3 regions of the Halomonas bluephagenesis genome follow, and region 1 is predicted to be linked to each of the others. Evidence: predicted binding sites of a transcription regulator. Region 1 holds the regulator's gene; each other region holds the start of a gene.
What was found. The regulator PhoB, encoded in region 1, activates phosphate uptake and scavenging genes when phosphate is short. The targets are predictions, from matches to a motif close to TGTCATANNNNTGTCANA.

Region 1 (5,075 bases):
GTGCAGGAGTACTTTTTATCGACCATGGCTGATGATCTTGGCCTGCCTTCGCGCTAGGCTATCGCCAGCGTTTTCTTTTTGAGAGGTAAGCATGGATCGTTCTCTGTTGCGGCCAACGGGATGGGCCCGAGTGGCAGGTTTCTTACATTTAATGCGGTTGGACCGCCCGATTGGTACTTGGCTATTGATGTGGCCCACCTTATGGGCACTGTGGCTAGCGGCAGAGGGCGTGCCTGGGCGAAATGTGCTGCTGATCTTTATTGCCGGCGTGTACGTTATGCGCGCCGCGGGTTGCGTGGTCAATGATTACGCTGACCGCCATTTCGATGGTCATGTAAAGCGCACTAAGCATCGTCCGCTAGCCACTGGCCGTATCAGTGAAACCGAGGCTCAGCTGCTGTTTATCGCGCTGGTAGCCACTGCTTTCGTTTTAGTGCTATTGACCAACTGGTTTACGGTGCTGCTTTCGATAGGCGGTGTTGTCTTAGCGTTTATCTACCCGTTTATGAAACGCTATACCCACTTTCCCCAGGTGGTCTTGGGGGCTGCGTTCTCTTGGGCGATACCCATGGCATTTGGTGCGGTATTGGGCCATGTACCGTTTGAAGCATGGCTATTGTTTAGCGCGAATGTGTTGTGGACCGTTGCCTACGATACCCAATATGCCATGGTCGACCGCGACGATGACCTTAAAATTGGCATTAAATCTACCGCGGTGCTGTTTGGTAGCGCTGACCGTTTGATAATTGGTGTGCTGCAAGTGATGACACTGGGATTACTTGCCTGGGTAGGATGGCGTGTTGGTTTAGGTGGTTTTTTCTGGCTTGGGCTAGCAGGTATGGCCGCTACGTTTGCCCACCAACAGCGGTTAATTGCTGACCGTGAGCGTGATCGCTGCTTCCAGGCATTCCTTAATAATCATTGGTCTGGATTGTTAATTTTTGCAGGTATTGCACTAAGTTGGTGGCCAATAACTGGCTAAATATCCTCTATGTCATAGAATTGTCATCAAGTCATGGTGTTATCGTCACTGACATGTCTTTGAGTTACCTTTCATTGAACACCGTGAGGCCCTGGAATGACCGCCAAGACCGTTTTGATTGTCGATGATGAGGCGCCTATCCGCGAGATGATCGCTGTGGCGCTGGAAATGGCTGACTATCGCGTGCTTGAAGCGGATAACGCCCAGGATGCCCACGCAATGATGGTTGACCACCAGCCAGATCTACTTTTGCTGGACTGGATGATGCCGGGCACCAGCGGTATTGAGCTTGCAAGGCGTTTAAAGCGTGAAGAAGCCACTGCCGAAGTGCCTATCATTATGCTGACTGCTAAAGGCGAAGAAGATAACAAGATTCAAGGTCTAGAGGCCGGGGCAGACGATTATATCACCAAGCCTTTCTCTCCCCGCGAACTGGTGGCGCGCTTGAAAGCGGTATTGCGACGTACCACCCCCCGTGGTGTCGAAGATCCTATCGAAATTAACGGCTTGCTATTAGACCCGGTGAGCCACCGTGTGAGTGCTTACGGTAAGGCCTTGGAAATGGGGCCTACGGAATACCGATTGCTGCAGTTTTTCATGACCCACCAAGAGCGTGCTTATACCCGTAGCCAACTGCTCGACCAGGTGTGGGGCGGTAACGTATATGTTGAAGAACGGACGGTAGATGTTCACATCCGACGTCTACGTAAGGCCTTAGGGGAAGCTCACCAGAGTCTCATTCAAACGGTGAGAGGCACTGGGTACCGTTTTTCCGCGCGGGTGTAACGGTGCGCCTGTGGAGCCGAGAGTTATGGCGGGTTGCGTGGTTGGCTGCCCTAGGCGCGTGCCTGGGGTGGCTGCTGGGGCTGCCTGGTCTAGGATTTGCTGCGGGCTTAGCCGTTTGCTTGGTTTATCAACTGCGTCAACTGCGTGCGCTCTTTAAGTGGTTAACGCTTCATCCCCATGATGAGCCACCTGCTGCGAGCGGTATGTGGGGCGAGCTGTTCGATCGCTTGTATCGCTACCAAAAGAGCCAGCGAATTACTCAGAACCGTTTACGTGCCACCCTTGCACGTATTCAGGAATCATCCGAAGCAATGCGTGATAGTGTCGTCATGCTTGATCGGCACGGAGACCTTGAGTGGTGGAACAGCGCCGCGACAGAAATGCTGGGCCTGCAAACAGCCCATGACCGTGGCCAGCACATTACCAACCTACTTCGTGACCCGCGATTTATCAGCTACTTTAATGCGCGTAAATACGGTGAGCCGCTGACCTTAACGTCGCCCATCGATGAACGGCGTATCCTTCAATATCAAATTACCCTCTATGGTGATGATGAACGCTTGGTCATGGCGCGGGATATTACCCGCTTGCATCGTTTAGAGCAGATGCGTCGTGATTTTGTCGCCAACGTTTCCCATGAACTGCGCACTCCACTAACGGTACTAACGGGGTATTTGGAAACCTACGGCGACTTGAAAGAGCAACTTCCACCACGTTTGGGCCGAGGTATTGCTCAAATGGAAGAGCAGACGAAGCGGATGCAAAACTTAGTCAACGATTTGCTATTGCTCTCTCGGTTAGAAATTGACCAAGGTGGAGAAGATCATCACGCGCTGGCGCTGGGGCCAATGCTCGAGAGTATCCGCCGCGATGCGCTAGCGCTGTCTAATCGACAGCACAATGTTCAAGTCGTGCTTGAGAACGATGCGCGATTAGTTGGTAGTGAGCAGGAGCTGCATAGCGCTATTTCTAACCTTGTCTTTAATGCCGTGCGATATACCCCGGAGGGTAGTCAGATAACGCTTCGCTGGAAAACCCTACCGAATGGCGGTGCTTGCATTGAAGTCGATGATGACGGCGAGGGGGTAGATCCTGTTCATATCCCACGCTTAACCGAACGCTTTTATCGTGTTGATAAAGGACGTAGCACGGCAACTGGTGGTACGGGCCTTGGCCTAGCGATTGTGAAACACGTGTTGCTGAGACATGATGCGCTGCTACAAATTGAATCTCTCCCTGGCGAAGGGGCCCTCTTTCGCTGTGTTTTTCCGTCATCCCGCGTTGTCGAAAGCGAACCCCACCTCGCTTAATACTGTTTGAATACATATATTGTACAAGTGTGCCATGTTGTCATATAAGAATGGTCAAATAATGCTCATGTGCCATTTTTAACCACTTTACCCTCTTAATTTGAAAGGCTTAAATCGCTTTTCCTATTTATTTTTTTCATTAAATTCATGTTTTTTAATAATTTTTATTTTATCTATGCCTTTTGGCATAGTGTCTGCAAGAGTATGGGTAAGAGAGAAAAACCACAGGAATTGGTAAGCCGAAAGGCAATCTTTCTTACCATTTAGGCAGTATTGAACAGCGATCGAGGAGACGGAATATGATGTCCAAGGAACTACTCAAGAAAGCTGGTATTTTAAGTGTAGCGTTTGGTCTAGTTGCTAGCCCCGCGGCATTCGCTCAAGAGCCAGCAGACCCAGCGAACAATATTTCCCCAGATGAGCAGCCCGTCGAGTCCCAAACCGAAAGCACAACCGGTGCAGGTAACTACGCCAGCCAAGATTTGACCCATGACGAAGGCGATAATGTCAGCGACATGGATCCAGCCTCAACGAATCATGGCGATTCAGAGGCAGGCTTTGACAGCACAGATGAGTTGCCTGAAGAAAACAGCGGCATGTAACATTAACTTTAGTTACATATCTTTTCAAAAGGTATTAAAACTCTTACGCTCACGGATGAGCTATTCAGAGGCACGGATGTCAAATTGCAGGGATGCTCATAGATTCAAGGATTGAATCTTTCGACGATCAACACGCTAGTCAGGGTTAATTCCAAGGTTGGAGCCCCTCAAATGGATGGGAAGCTAGTGTTACGCATCGCGATACTAAGAGTGCTCAAGGCCCCACTTCGGTGGGGCCTACTTTTTTGTGTATAGTATTATCAGTGTCACTAGACGGGGCTGTGACGACTGATCGTTCGGTAGCTGAATCAAATATCGCCAAGAAAAAACACATGTAAAATTTATGAAGCAGTGCTTTGTTTTGTGCATATTTTTTCATATCTATTTGGAATAGTTGGATTTTATTATTTTGTGGTTTTCTCGGTGTTAAAAATGTAATTATTCTGATGAAACGTTTAGCGACTGACAAAAGAAGGTACCTTGTATCATTACACTGTCGGTTGCTCCATGCATAAGGAGTTTTTATTTATGTTGTTGAAATCATTTGTTAAAAACACTGCCGTTGTGGGCATGTCGCTGGGGCTTATCGCAAGCCCAATGGCGTTTGCGCACTCTTCTATTGAGCTGAATCAAGAACGTGCTGATAACCAAGAGATTATTCAGCCTGAATCTCGTAACACATCGGGACCTGCGACCTATTCCGCTAAGGATTTGATCAACGATAACGAGAATACTCTGATATACACTCCTTCAAGCGGAGCCAGTAAAACTGATGACAGCTCAAAAGATAGAGCAGGTTATCGCGCTGAAGAACTAAACCGTGAAGAGGGTAGCAGTACACGCTGGTAAGTGGCGCTATGGCTAAATGTGTATGATGAAACAGCTTGTTTAGTAAAAAAGCCCTGCTTCGGCAGGGCTTTTGCGATTAAGGGCTATTTTCGGTTGATTCAGTTAATGCTGGTGATGGCGATCAGCCGCTGTACTGCCTTCTTGGGCACTTTGTACCCAAACCTCTATTTCAATATCGTCTTGCTGGGCAAATTCGAGCGTAATTGGAAAGCGGTCACCCTCTACCAGTGGTTGGTGTAGGCCCATTAGCATTAAGTGATAGCCTCCACCCGGGCGCATTGTCAGCGTTTCATCCTTAGCGATTTCGATGGCACTGACGTGGCGCATTTTCATCATATCGCCTTCCATCTGCATATCATGTAGTTCAACACTTTCACTCACAGGTGTCTGCGCACTAACCAGTGTGACGGACTCTGTATGCGCCGTAATATCCAGGTAAGCAGCGCCATTTGTCACGCTGGGAGGCGTTGGCGTAGCAAAAGGATGAGCGACTCTTAACTGGTCAGTTTGAACGTCGTGAGCCGACGCAAAAGAGATTGAGCCAGT
Region 2 (5,075 bases), 1.2 Mb from region 1:
CTGCACTACCTGCGGGTTTTTGGTGGTCTCAAGGTGACGTCATTCCACTTGCTAGCGTACTGCTAGTAACTCTGATGGCGGTTATCCTGCGTGAGAGGATGCGTTGGAGTGAAGCGTTAATCGTTGGCACATTAGCGGCAGCGGGTATGGTTCAACTCGGCATTTTTATACCGCCAGGTGGAACACAGTTAATGCTGGAGCAACTGCGAGAAAGCTCTACCGAGATTGATCGCATGCTGACAGAGTTTGCTAACCAAGGTATTGATGCGCCCACGCTCGCCGCTATGGTGATCGGTGGTGTAACAGGCCTGGTGGTGCTGTTGGCCGCTATTGCGTGTTTAGCGTTGGCGCGAAGCTGGCAAGCTGGGCTTTATAACCCAGGCGGCTTCCGCGAAGAGTTTCACGCACTGCGCCTATCGCCCAAAGAGCTCGCTGTTTTAGTCGTGCTTGGTGTGGTGGGTATGGTGTTGGGAGCGCACGCTTTGGCAATGCTTGGTTGGATTCCACTGCTGGTAGCTGGCATTGCGCTAGTGCATGGGTTTATTGGAATAAAGGGGATGAACGGGCTGTGGCTGGTGGCATTTTATGTGCTGCTGATCACGACCTGGCCCACGATTCTCATTGTGCTGCTGTTGGGGCTGATTGATACATTCGCGAACGTTCGCGCACGCCTTGCCCGCAGCAACTGACAAGAGGTTTACGAGATGGAAGTCATTCTGCTCGACAACATTGGTAAGCTGGGCGGCCTGGGTGACAAAGTCACTGTAAAGCCCGGTTATGGTCGTAACTATTTGGTTCCTTACGGCCTAGCCGTGCCGGCAACCAAAGATAACGTTGAAGCATTCAAAGCCCAGCGTGCTGAGCTTGAAGCCAAAGCCGCTGAGCGTAAAGCAGAAGCTGAAGCGCGTGCTGAGCAGCTTAACGACATCGAATTGTCGTTGGTTTCTAAAGCAGGCGATGAAGGTAAGCTGTTCGGCTCTATCGGTCCTCGTGACTTGGCCGACGCTATTTCCTCTGCTGGCATCGAAGTTGCCAAGAGCGAAGTACGTATGCCGCAGGGCCCGATTCGTCAAACTGGCGAATACGACATCTCTCTACACCTGCATGCAGATGTAGATGCTGTTGTCCGCGTGGTTGTTGTCGCAGAGTAAACGCTCTCGCCAACGCTGACGCCTCAAAGGGCGCGGGTTTTCCCGCGCCCTTTGTCTTTTAAGAGCCTTGTCTTTTAAGAACCTTGTCTTTTAAATTCTCTTTTTTAAGATTTTTGTCATTCAAGCAGCTTGTCTTTTAAGCTACTTTTCTTTTTAAATTATTTATCGTTTTAAATCATATAGTTTCTAAGCATCGGTCAAAAATGTTTGCAGGGTTGGTCGAGTTTTTTTGAACGTCGCTTGGCGTGGGGCAGTCGCTTATGGTGGGTTTGAGATTGTCCCGCTAAGATAGTCATCGTCATTGGCTACGCTTTTTTATTAAGGAGCTCACTATGCAGGACCAGCCTTCTGCTGATCAGGAAACGGCAGCGATAAAGCTGCCGCCGCATTCTCTTGAGGCGGAGCAGTCGGTGCTAGGTGGGCTAATGTTGGATAACCAGGCCTGGGATAATGTCTCGGAGCGGTTGGTGGCGGATGATTTTTACCGCTATGAACATCGCTTGGTATTCAATGTGATGATTCATTTGGCCGAATCTGGGCAGCCGCTGGACGTTATAACGCTATCAGAAGCGTTAGAAGCCCGTGATCAACTGGATACCGTGGGCGGTTTGGCATTCTTAGCTGAGCTGGCTCGCAATACGCCTTCCGCCAGTAATATTCGTGCCTATGCCGATATCGTTCGCGAACGGGCGACGCTGCGTAAGTTAATCCGTGCGGCCAATCAAATTGCTGATGGGGCGTTTTCACCTCAGGGTCGGCCTGCTGATGAGCTGCTCAACGAAGCTGAGCGATTAGTATTTCAGATTGCCGAAGAGCGACCGAAAACCGGTGGTCCTATCGGCATGAGCGAGCTACTCACCAAAGCCGTTGATCGCATTGATGAGCTGTTCAATCTAAAAGGTGAAATGACGGGGCTTTCCTCGGGGTTTCGTGACCTCGATGAAATGACCTCAGGCTTACAGCCCTCAGATTTGGTTATTATTGCTGGCCGTCCGTCAATGGGTAAAACCACCTTTGCCATGAACCTGGTTGAGCATGCGGTTATTGCTAGTGATAAGCCTGTGATGGTGTTCTCCATGGAGATGCCTGCGGAATCGCTGATGCTGCGTATGCTCTCTTCGCTGGGCCGAATTGATCAAACCCGAGTGCGCTCGGGGCAATTGGAAGATGAAGATTGGCCCCGATTGACGTCGGCGGTCAACCTGCTCAAAGACAAGCAATTGTTTATAGATGACACTGCCGCGCTATCACCTAACGAAATGCGCTCGCGCTTGCGTAGAGTGGTGCGGGAGCACGGCAATATGGCGCTGATCATGATTGACTATCTTCAGCTGATGCAGATTCCTGGTTTTTCTGAAAACCGTACCGGTGAGATATCGGAGATTTCACGCTCGCTGAAAGGGCTGGCAAAAGAGTTTCAATGCCCTGTTGTGGCACTTTCACAGCTTAACCGTTCGTTGGAGCAGCGCCCCAATAAGCGTCCTGTCATGTCGGATCTGAGGGAGTCGGGGGCGATTGAGCAGGATGCCGACGTCATTGCGTTTGTTTACCGAGATGAAGTGTATAACCCCGACAACCCTGACAACCAAGGGATTGCTGAGCTGATTATTGGTAAACAGCGTAACGGGCCTATCGGTACGGTACATATGGCATTTATTGGTAAATACACACGCTTCGAAGACCTTGCGCCCGACAGCTACGGCGAAGCGTTCGGCGATTAACTTGAGCGTTGGGGGGGAGAACGTATAATGCTTCTCCCCGACGAAGCAGATAGACAGGAGTAGCAAATGGCAGGTGGTTTTAGACGTGTTAACCGTAAGCGTCTTCCTAAGTTGGAAGGCCGTGGGGAACTGCAGTCACTAGAGCGAGAAGGGCCATTTAAAGAGTGGTTGGGAATGCCTGACCTCTATCGTTACTTCCTGGTAGTTGAAGGGGAAAAATATAGCTACCAAACCGAGGATTCAGAGCTGCCGGTAACGGTGGGCGATAAAGTGGTTTTCCGTTACAAGGAAACTAAAGGTGGTAACTGGATAGACCGCAACTCGTTAGGTAAAGCAATCGACCCGTCTGAGTATCAATAATTCGACGAATAAGTTGACGTTTTGGTCAGGAACTCTTTTGTGATGTTGCCGTCATAGGCAGTTAGTGCCAAGGTAATAAAATTGTCATGGGGTACCGTCATGCTGTGCCCCATGATGATGAACAATCATAGGAGGGAACCATGGAACTAAAAGAACTAAAGCAATTTGTTGCGGGTCACGATAATTTTGAAATACGCGTTATTACCCATTCGGGTAGCCGCTTTTACCAAGTAGAGCTCGAAGATGTTGAGGGTGAGCGTCATATGCTGACCCAACGTGGTAAGCCAATGTTGTTTCGCTCACTAGATGATGTTTATCTTGAGCTAAAACGTGCTGGTATTCACCGTGCTTACTTAGTGCAGCATGTACCCCAGGATGAAGTGATTGGACGCGATGCTCATTACAGTTCGCCACTAACGTCGCGTATGCCACTAGTGTTCTAGCATTGTTAGCACTTTAACATTGGCGTCTTCATTTGTTAGCGTGACGCTTATCCCACCACTGGCCCAGCCGAACGCGGCGACGGGCAAAAAAACGATAGCCTGCATCCATTACTCCTCGCAGGCCTGGTAAGCAAGAAAGCCACACTAGCCACCGGTAGCCCAGTACTGCATAGAGGGCCCGGCTGGCATCCATGCCGATATACCAATTTCCTTGACTGTCTTTGACATGCAGCAGCCCCATCATGTCGTCAAATCTGCGTCCTACATCGGCTGCATTGAAATCACTACTCTGAATATCCACTAGCGTGACGCGTTCTTGATGGCGATGCTTTGCAAGCCACGCGACTTCCACGCGGCAAAAAGGGCAGTGGCCATCGTGGTAAAGCGTGACAGGTGGCTTTGCACGAAGCGTAGAGAAGCGGCTCATTGAGTATCCTTGGAGAAATAGCCTTGCGTGTGGAGAGCTTGGCCGTAGCTTTGGCTGGTCGGTAGTGAGGCAAGAAACTGTTCAGCTTGCTGACGCATCGCGTCACGCTTTTCATCTTTCATGCGTGAGAGTGACCCATAGATCAGTTTCATGCGTGGGTTGCGGTTCAGCTGTTCAGCGTTGGTTTCCAGAAAATGCCAGTAAAGGCTGTTAAATGGGCACGCTTTTGGGCCAGTTACTTGTTTCGGGGAATAGCGACAGTGCTGGCAATGGTCAGACATCTTGTCGATATATTTGCCGGAGGCGCAATAAGGCTTGGAGCCCATTAGACCGCCGTCAGCATGCAGCACCATACCCAAAGTGTTAGGCAGCTCAACCCACTCGCAGGCATCGGCATAAACCGCTAAGTACCAGTCGCAGAGCGCTTCAGGTTTAACACCACACAGCAGGGCAAAGTTGCCGGTCACCATTAAGCGCTGTATGTGGTGAGCGTAGCTGTTGTCGATGGTCATTTGAATGGCGCGCTGCAAGCAGCGCATATCGGTATTGCCATCCCAATAAAAGGCCGGCAGCTCGCGCTCAAAGCCAAGCTGGTTTTCGCGCTTATAAGCCGGCATTTGTGTCCAATAGAGCCCGCGCACATACTCTCGCCAACCGAGTATTTGACGAATAAACCCTTCAACTGCATTGATAGGAGCATGGCCCGCTAGGTACTGTTGCTCAGCGGCTTCACAGACTTCATGGGGTGTTAGCAGACCGATATTGAGCGCCGCCGACAGCCTGGAGTGATAAAGAAACGGTTCTGAGTCGCTGATCGCATCCTGATATCGGCCAAAGTCGGCCAGCCCCTTATCAAGGAAGTGGTTTAAATCCACCAGCGCCTGTCGGCGGGTGACGGGTAGGTTGAAGTTCTCCAGAGACCCCATGTGCTCGCTAAAATGGTGCTTGGCATCATTGAGCGCTTCCTGGGTTA
Region 3 (5,075 bases), 380 kb from region 1:
AGGTTGTTTCGGTTGTACTGTCATACAAGCGACATGAAAATGTCGCACGATTGCTGCCCGAGTACTTTTCTGATGGGGCTTTAAAATCAGATAGAGCTTTAAAATCAAAGGCACAGGCGATGTTTGATAGGGCAGCAGTTATATGACCGCACAAGAAGCGCAGTGGTTGAACCAGATTATCGCAACAGAAGAGCTACATGTGTTGTTTCAGCCCATTGTGGACGCTAATCAGCAGGCTATTTATGGCTATGAAGCTCTTATTCGTGGCCCGAAAACATCGCCGCTGCACTCGCCATTACGCCTGTTTGATGTGGCCACTCAGGCGGGGGTGTTAGTCGAACTGGATTTACTGTGTCGACGATTAGCGATTCGTCGTTTTGCAGAACTGGAATTGCCTGGGTTGCTGTTTCTGAACGTAATGCCGCTGACGATTGTTGAACGTGACTTCCGTGAAGGCTTAACGCTGAGTTTTATTCAAGAGAGCGGCCTGCCTGCTGAACGGGTGGTGATTGAGCTCACTGAACATGTGCCAATTCACGATTATGACCTGATGCGTCAGGCAGTGGCCCACTATCGAGACATGGGCTTTCAAGTAGCGTTGGATGATTTAGGAGCTGGCCATTCCAGCTTGCGGCATTGGTCTGAACTACGTCCTGATTTCGTCAAACTAGATCGCCACTTTATTTCGGGCATTGATCAAGAGCCGGCTAAACGTGAGTTCTTACGCTCGATTTTAGATGTGGCGCGCAGCTTAGACTGCCAACTGATTGCTGAGGGGGTTGAGACCGCCGCTGAGCATCTTTGCCTGTGGGAGCTAGACCGAGGGCTGGCGCTGCTACAGGGGTTTTACTTTGCACGACCAAGCCTTCACCCACCCTTGCAGCTACATATGCTGTTGCCTGCCACGACACAGCTGAAAAGCCCAGCGGGGCGCACTGCCCACTCTATTTTACGTCCCATCAGCGCCATCACACCGGCGTGCTCTGTTCCAGAGCTTGCTGAACGATTTCGTGAAGTGACAAATCTACGTTGCGTCGCGGTGGTAGAAGATGGCGTGCCAATAGCCGTGGTTCGCCGCAATGCGTTTTTAACTCTATTTACTAACCCCTACAGCCACGCGTTATATGCAAAGCGTCGCGTGTTGGAGATAGCGGACCCTAAAATGCTAGTGGCCGAAGCAGATTTGTCTCTTGAAGCGCTGAGCCAGCAGTTAACCGATAGCCGCGATATCGAGCAAGAAGATTTCGTGATTGTGGATAGTCACGGTCGCTATCTGGGAATGGGGACTATTGTGGATCTGTTGCGCGAAATTACTGCCATTCAGGTGCGTCAGGCCCGTCATGCCAATCCTCTCACCGGTTTGCCGGGTAATATTCTGATAAACGAAACGCTGGTCACTTATCTTGATCAGCGCGAAGGGTTCGCGGCCGCCTACGTCGATTTAGATAATTTCAAAGCGTTTAACGATGCTTATGGCTATGCACGCGGCGACCACGTGATTATTTCCTTGTCACGGCTGCTTCAGGCACAGGTAGAAAGCGCTGGCGGGTTTATCGGCCATATTGGCGGTGATGACTTTATGATGCTGCTTCCCCTTGAACAGTGGGAGAGTGTTTGCCAGCAAATATTGCACTCTTTTGGAGTGATGGCGCCTGGATTTTATGAAAATGCGGATCGTAAGCAGGGGGGGATTCATATAGAAAACCGCCAGGGTGCGGTCACGTTTATTCCCTTTGTGAGCGTGTCTATTGCCGTTAAGCCTGTCACAGATACCGCCAGCTGCAAAGCACTGGACATTGCCGCCCAACTTTCCGAGTTAAAGCACCAAGCAAAAAAAATAGCGGGTAACAGTTTATTCGTAGAGCGCCGAGGATGCTGTGTGGAGCCGGCAGGGAATAAACGACACTGAATCTTCAATCGCTAAGTCTTCAATCGTTCAGTCTTCAACCACAGGGCTGTCACTGAGCTGTCACCGAGAGGTCATCGCCTTGTCATTTTAGTGTCCCTTCGCTGTCATGGTTGGGCATCACCATAGCGGCATTGTTAAACAACCCGCTTAGGTGATGTATGCAACCACTGACTCTTACACGTACGTTGATTAGCGCTGCTGTGGTTAGCACGTTTGCGCTGGCAGCTGTTAGCGCCTCTGCTGATCTCTCTTCGCGCTATGTTGATAATGACGGCGACATGGTTGCCGACGTGCCCAGCGACGAGTCCCAATGGGTCGACCCGGACACCTTGGTCTTTGCTTACACGCCGGTTGAAGACCCCGCCGTATACGCCGATGTTTGGGCTGATTTTCTCGAACACCTAAGCGATGCCACCGGCAAGCGGGTGCAGTTCTTCCCAGTTCAGTCAAACGCGGCCCAGCAGGAAGCACTGCGTGCAGGTCGCCTGCATGTGGCTGGCTTTAATACGGGCGGCGTACCGGTTGCCGTTAACTGTGGTGGTTTCCGCCCCTTTGCCATGATGGCCGCTGAAGATGGCAGCTTTGGCTATGAGATGGAGATCATCACTTATCCTGGCAGCGGCATTGAATCGGTTGAAGATTTGGAAGGGCGCCAGATGGCGTTTACCTCTGAAACGTCTAACTCTGGCTTCCGTGCCCCCTCAGCGCTGCTGCGTTCCGAATACGGGCTAGAAGCAGGCGAGGATTTCGAAACCGCGTTCTCCGGTTCCCACGACAACTCCATTTTAGGGGTGGTGAACAAAGACTACGAAGCCGCTGCCATTGCCAACTCTGTTGGTACGCGGATGATTTCTCGTGGCGTTGTTAACGAAGGTGATTACGAGATTATCTACACCTCAGAAACGTTTCCCACCACCGCCTATGGGCTGGCCAATAATTTGAATCCTGAGCTAGCCGAGAAAATTCAAGATGCTTTCTTCAGCTATGACTGGGAAGGCACCGCTCTTGAAGCCGAGTTTACTAATTCCGGCGAAGCGCAGTTTATCCCGATTACCTACCAGGAAAACTGGTCGGTCATTCGCACCATCGCCGATGCCAATGGTGTGACCTACGACTGCGATTAATACGCTGGCAGTTTTGAAATCCTATCGGCCAGGAAGGCAACTTTCTGGCCGTATTGCTATGTACCCGAATATTCGTAAATGAGGCACTCTCATGTTGACTCTTACCGGTGTTGGCAAACGTTACCCAACTGGGGATCGTGCGCTAACCGATATTCAACTGACGCTACCCAAAGGACAAGTGATGGCGCTGATCGGGCCATCCGGTGCAGGGAAAAGCACGCTGATTCGTTGCGTGAACCGTTTGGTAGAACCCACCCAAGGCAGCATTCGCCTGGAAGATGTAGAACTGACCAAACTTTCGGGCAATCGTCTGCGCCATGCACGCCGCTCCATGGGTATGATTTTTCAGGAGTATGCGCTAGTTGATCGATTAACTGTGATGGAGAACGTGCTTTCTGGCCAGCTGGGTTATGTGGGGTTTTGGCGTAGTTTCTTGCGCCGTTACCCACAAGAAGCCGTGGCTGAAGCCTTTCGCTTGCTGGAACGGGTTGGCTTGCCCCATGCCATTGATAAGCGTGCCGATGCGCTTTCCGGTGGGCAGCGCCAGCGGGTTGGTATTGCCCGTGCGTTGTTGCAAAGCCCTAAGCTACTGCTGGTCGACGAACCCACTGCCAGCCTCGACCCGAAAACATCGCGGCAGATCATGCGGCTGATTCGTGAGCTATGTGCCGAGCGTGAGCTGGCCGCGATTATCAACATTCACGATGTCGCGTTGGCGAAGCAGTTTGCTGACCGTATTGTCGGGTTGCGAGCTGGTGAAATCGTATTTGACGGACAGCCTAGCGAGCTAACCGGTGAGATTCTCACCACCATCTATGGTGAAGAGGATTGGGATACCACCCCAGAACCCGCCGAAGATGATGAAACTGAAGATAAAGCGCAAATGAAAGCGAAAGAGAGCGAAGTACATCGCTCTCATGCTGGCCGTGACCTGCGTCCGTTAGCAAGCCTGGCGAGTGGGGGCGCGCGATGAGCAGTACCAATTCGCTGGCGCGCCAACAGGCTGCGCGTGAAGGCCACTGGCGGCGCTTACCATTGATTGATAACCCGCGAGTGCGCTGGGGGTTGGTGGTAGGCGCGATTGTTTATCTGGTACTTGCACTCGCTTCTGTGGAAGTGAACTGGGCTCGCGTCGCTGAAGGTGCCGGACGTGCACTCAATTTTCTTGGCGCGTTTCTACAGCCGGACTTCGTTAGCCGCCAGAGCGATATTGTCGCGGGTCTGCTGGAAAGTCTGACCATGACGTTAACCTCTACAGTGATTGGCGTGTTGCTGGCAATTCCGGTGGGGCGGGGGGCGGCGCGCAATATCTCGCCATTACCGATTTATGCCGTTTGCCGCGCGATTATTGCCGTTTCGCGTACCTTCCAGGAAATTATCATCGCCATTCTGTTTGTAGTGATGTTCGGCTTTGGACCGTTTGCTGGCATGCTGACCCTGGCGTTTGCCACCATTGGCTTTATGGCCAAACTGCTGGCAGAAGATATTGAAGATCTCGACTGGCGACAGGTGGAGGCCGTACGCGCCACTGGGGCGAGCTGGTGGCAAACCATGAACCATGCCATTCAGCCTCAGGTGATGCCGCGCTTAATTGGCCTTTCGATGTACCGGCTGGATATCAATTTCCGTGAGTCGTCGGTGATTGGCATTGTTGGAGCGGGGGGGATCGGTGCCACCCTGAACACCTCATTGAGCCGCTACGAGTACGGCACATCTGCTGCCATCCTTCTGATTATCATCGCTATTGTACTGATGAGTGAGTATGCCTCCAGCTACGTTCGCCGCTGGACACAGTAACGGCGCGCTGCTTGTCATAAGAGGAAACGTTATGCCTGTTTCAACATCTCCCCAAGGGGCGCCACTTTGGCAGCGGCGCACCACCCGAGCCCAGTGGCTGCAGTTCGCTGCCTGGCTGTTAGGTGTCAGCCTGTTTCTGCTGTGCTGGAAAGCGATTTCTGACAACACCATGTGGGTGTTTGTTGAAGATGCTGGCCGCCAGGGCAGTGACTTAATTAGCCGTATGATGCCGCCACGTTGGGAGT

Region 2: the regulator PhoB is predicted to act here: its motif matches at 3,304-3,321, upstream of REH51_RS03330 (DUF6482 family protein).
Region 3: the regulator PhoB is predicted to act here: its motif matches at 1,957-1,974, upstream of phnD (phosphate/phosphite/phosphonate ABC transporter substrate-binding protein).

The regions. Positions count from the first base shown of each region.
Region 1 covers NZ_CP133631.1:1,974,314-1,979,388, reverse strand. Annotated here, with positions in the region: gene REH51_RS08690 (chorismate--pyruvate lyase family protein) at 1-57, shown strand, start outside; gene ubiA (4-hydroxybenzoate octaprenyltransferase) at 92-982, shown strand; gene phoB (phosphate regulon transcriptional regulator PhoB) at 1,079-1,768, shown strand; gene phoR (phosphate regulon sensor histidine kinase PhoR) at 1,771-3,078, shown strand; gene REH51_RS08670 (hypothetical protein) at 3,378-3,680, shown strand; gene REH51_RS08665 (hypothetical protein) at 4,209-4,529, shown strand; gene REH51_RS08660 (copper chaperone PCu(A)C) at 4,632-5,075, opposite strand, start outside.
Region 2 covers NZ_CP133631.1:750,578-755,652, reverse strand. Annotated here, with positions in the region: gene REH51_RS03350 (hypothetical protein) at 1-689, shown strand, start outside; gene rplI (50S ribosomal protein L9) at 705-1,151, shown strand; gene dnaB (replicative DNA helicase) at 1,484-2,872, shown strand; gene REH51_RS03335 (hypothetical protein) at 2,939-3,232, shown strand; gene REH51_RS03330 (DUF6482 family protein) at 3,373-3,675, shown strand; gene REH51_RS03325 (thiol-disulfide oxidoreductase DCC family protein) at 3,704-4,102, opposite strand; gene REH51_RS03320 (cryptochrome/photolyase family protein) at 4,099-5,075, opposite strand, start outside.
Region 3 covers NZ_CP133631.1:2,351,498-2,356,572, forward strand. Annotated here, with positions in the region: gene REH51_RS10545 (bifunctional diguanylate cyclase/phosphodiesterase) at 143-1,909, shown strand; gene phnD (phosphate/phosphite/phosphonate ABC transporter substrate-binding protein) at 2,068-3,033, shown strand; gene phnC (phosphonate ABC transporter ATP-binding protein) at 3,125-4,006, shown strand; gene phnE (phosphonate ABC transporter, permease protein PhnE) at 4,003-4,830, shown strand; gene phnE (phosphonate ABC transporter, permease protein PhnE) at 4,862-5,075, shown strand, end outside.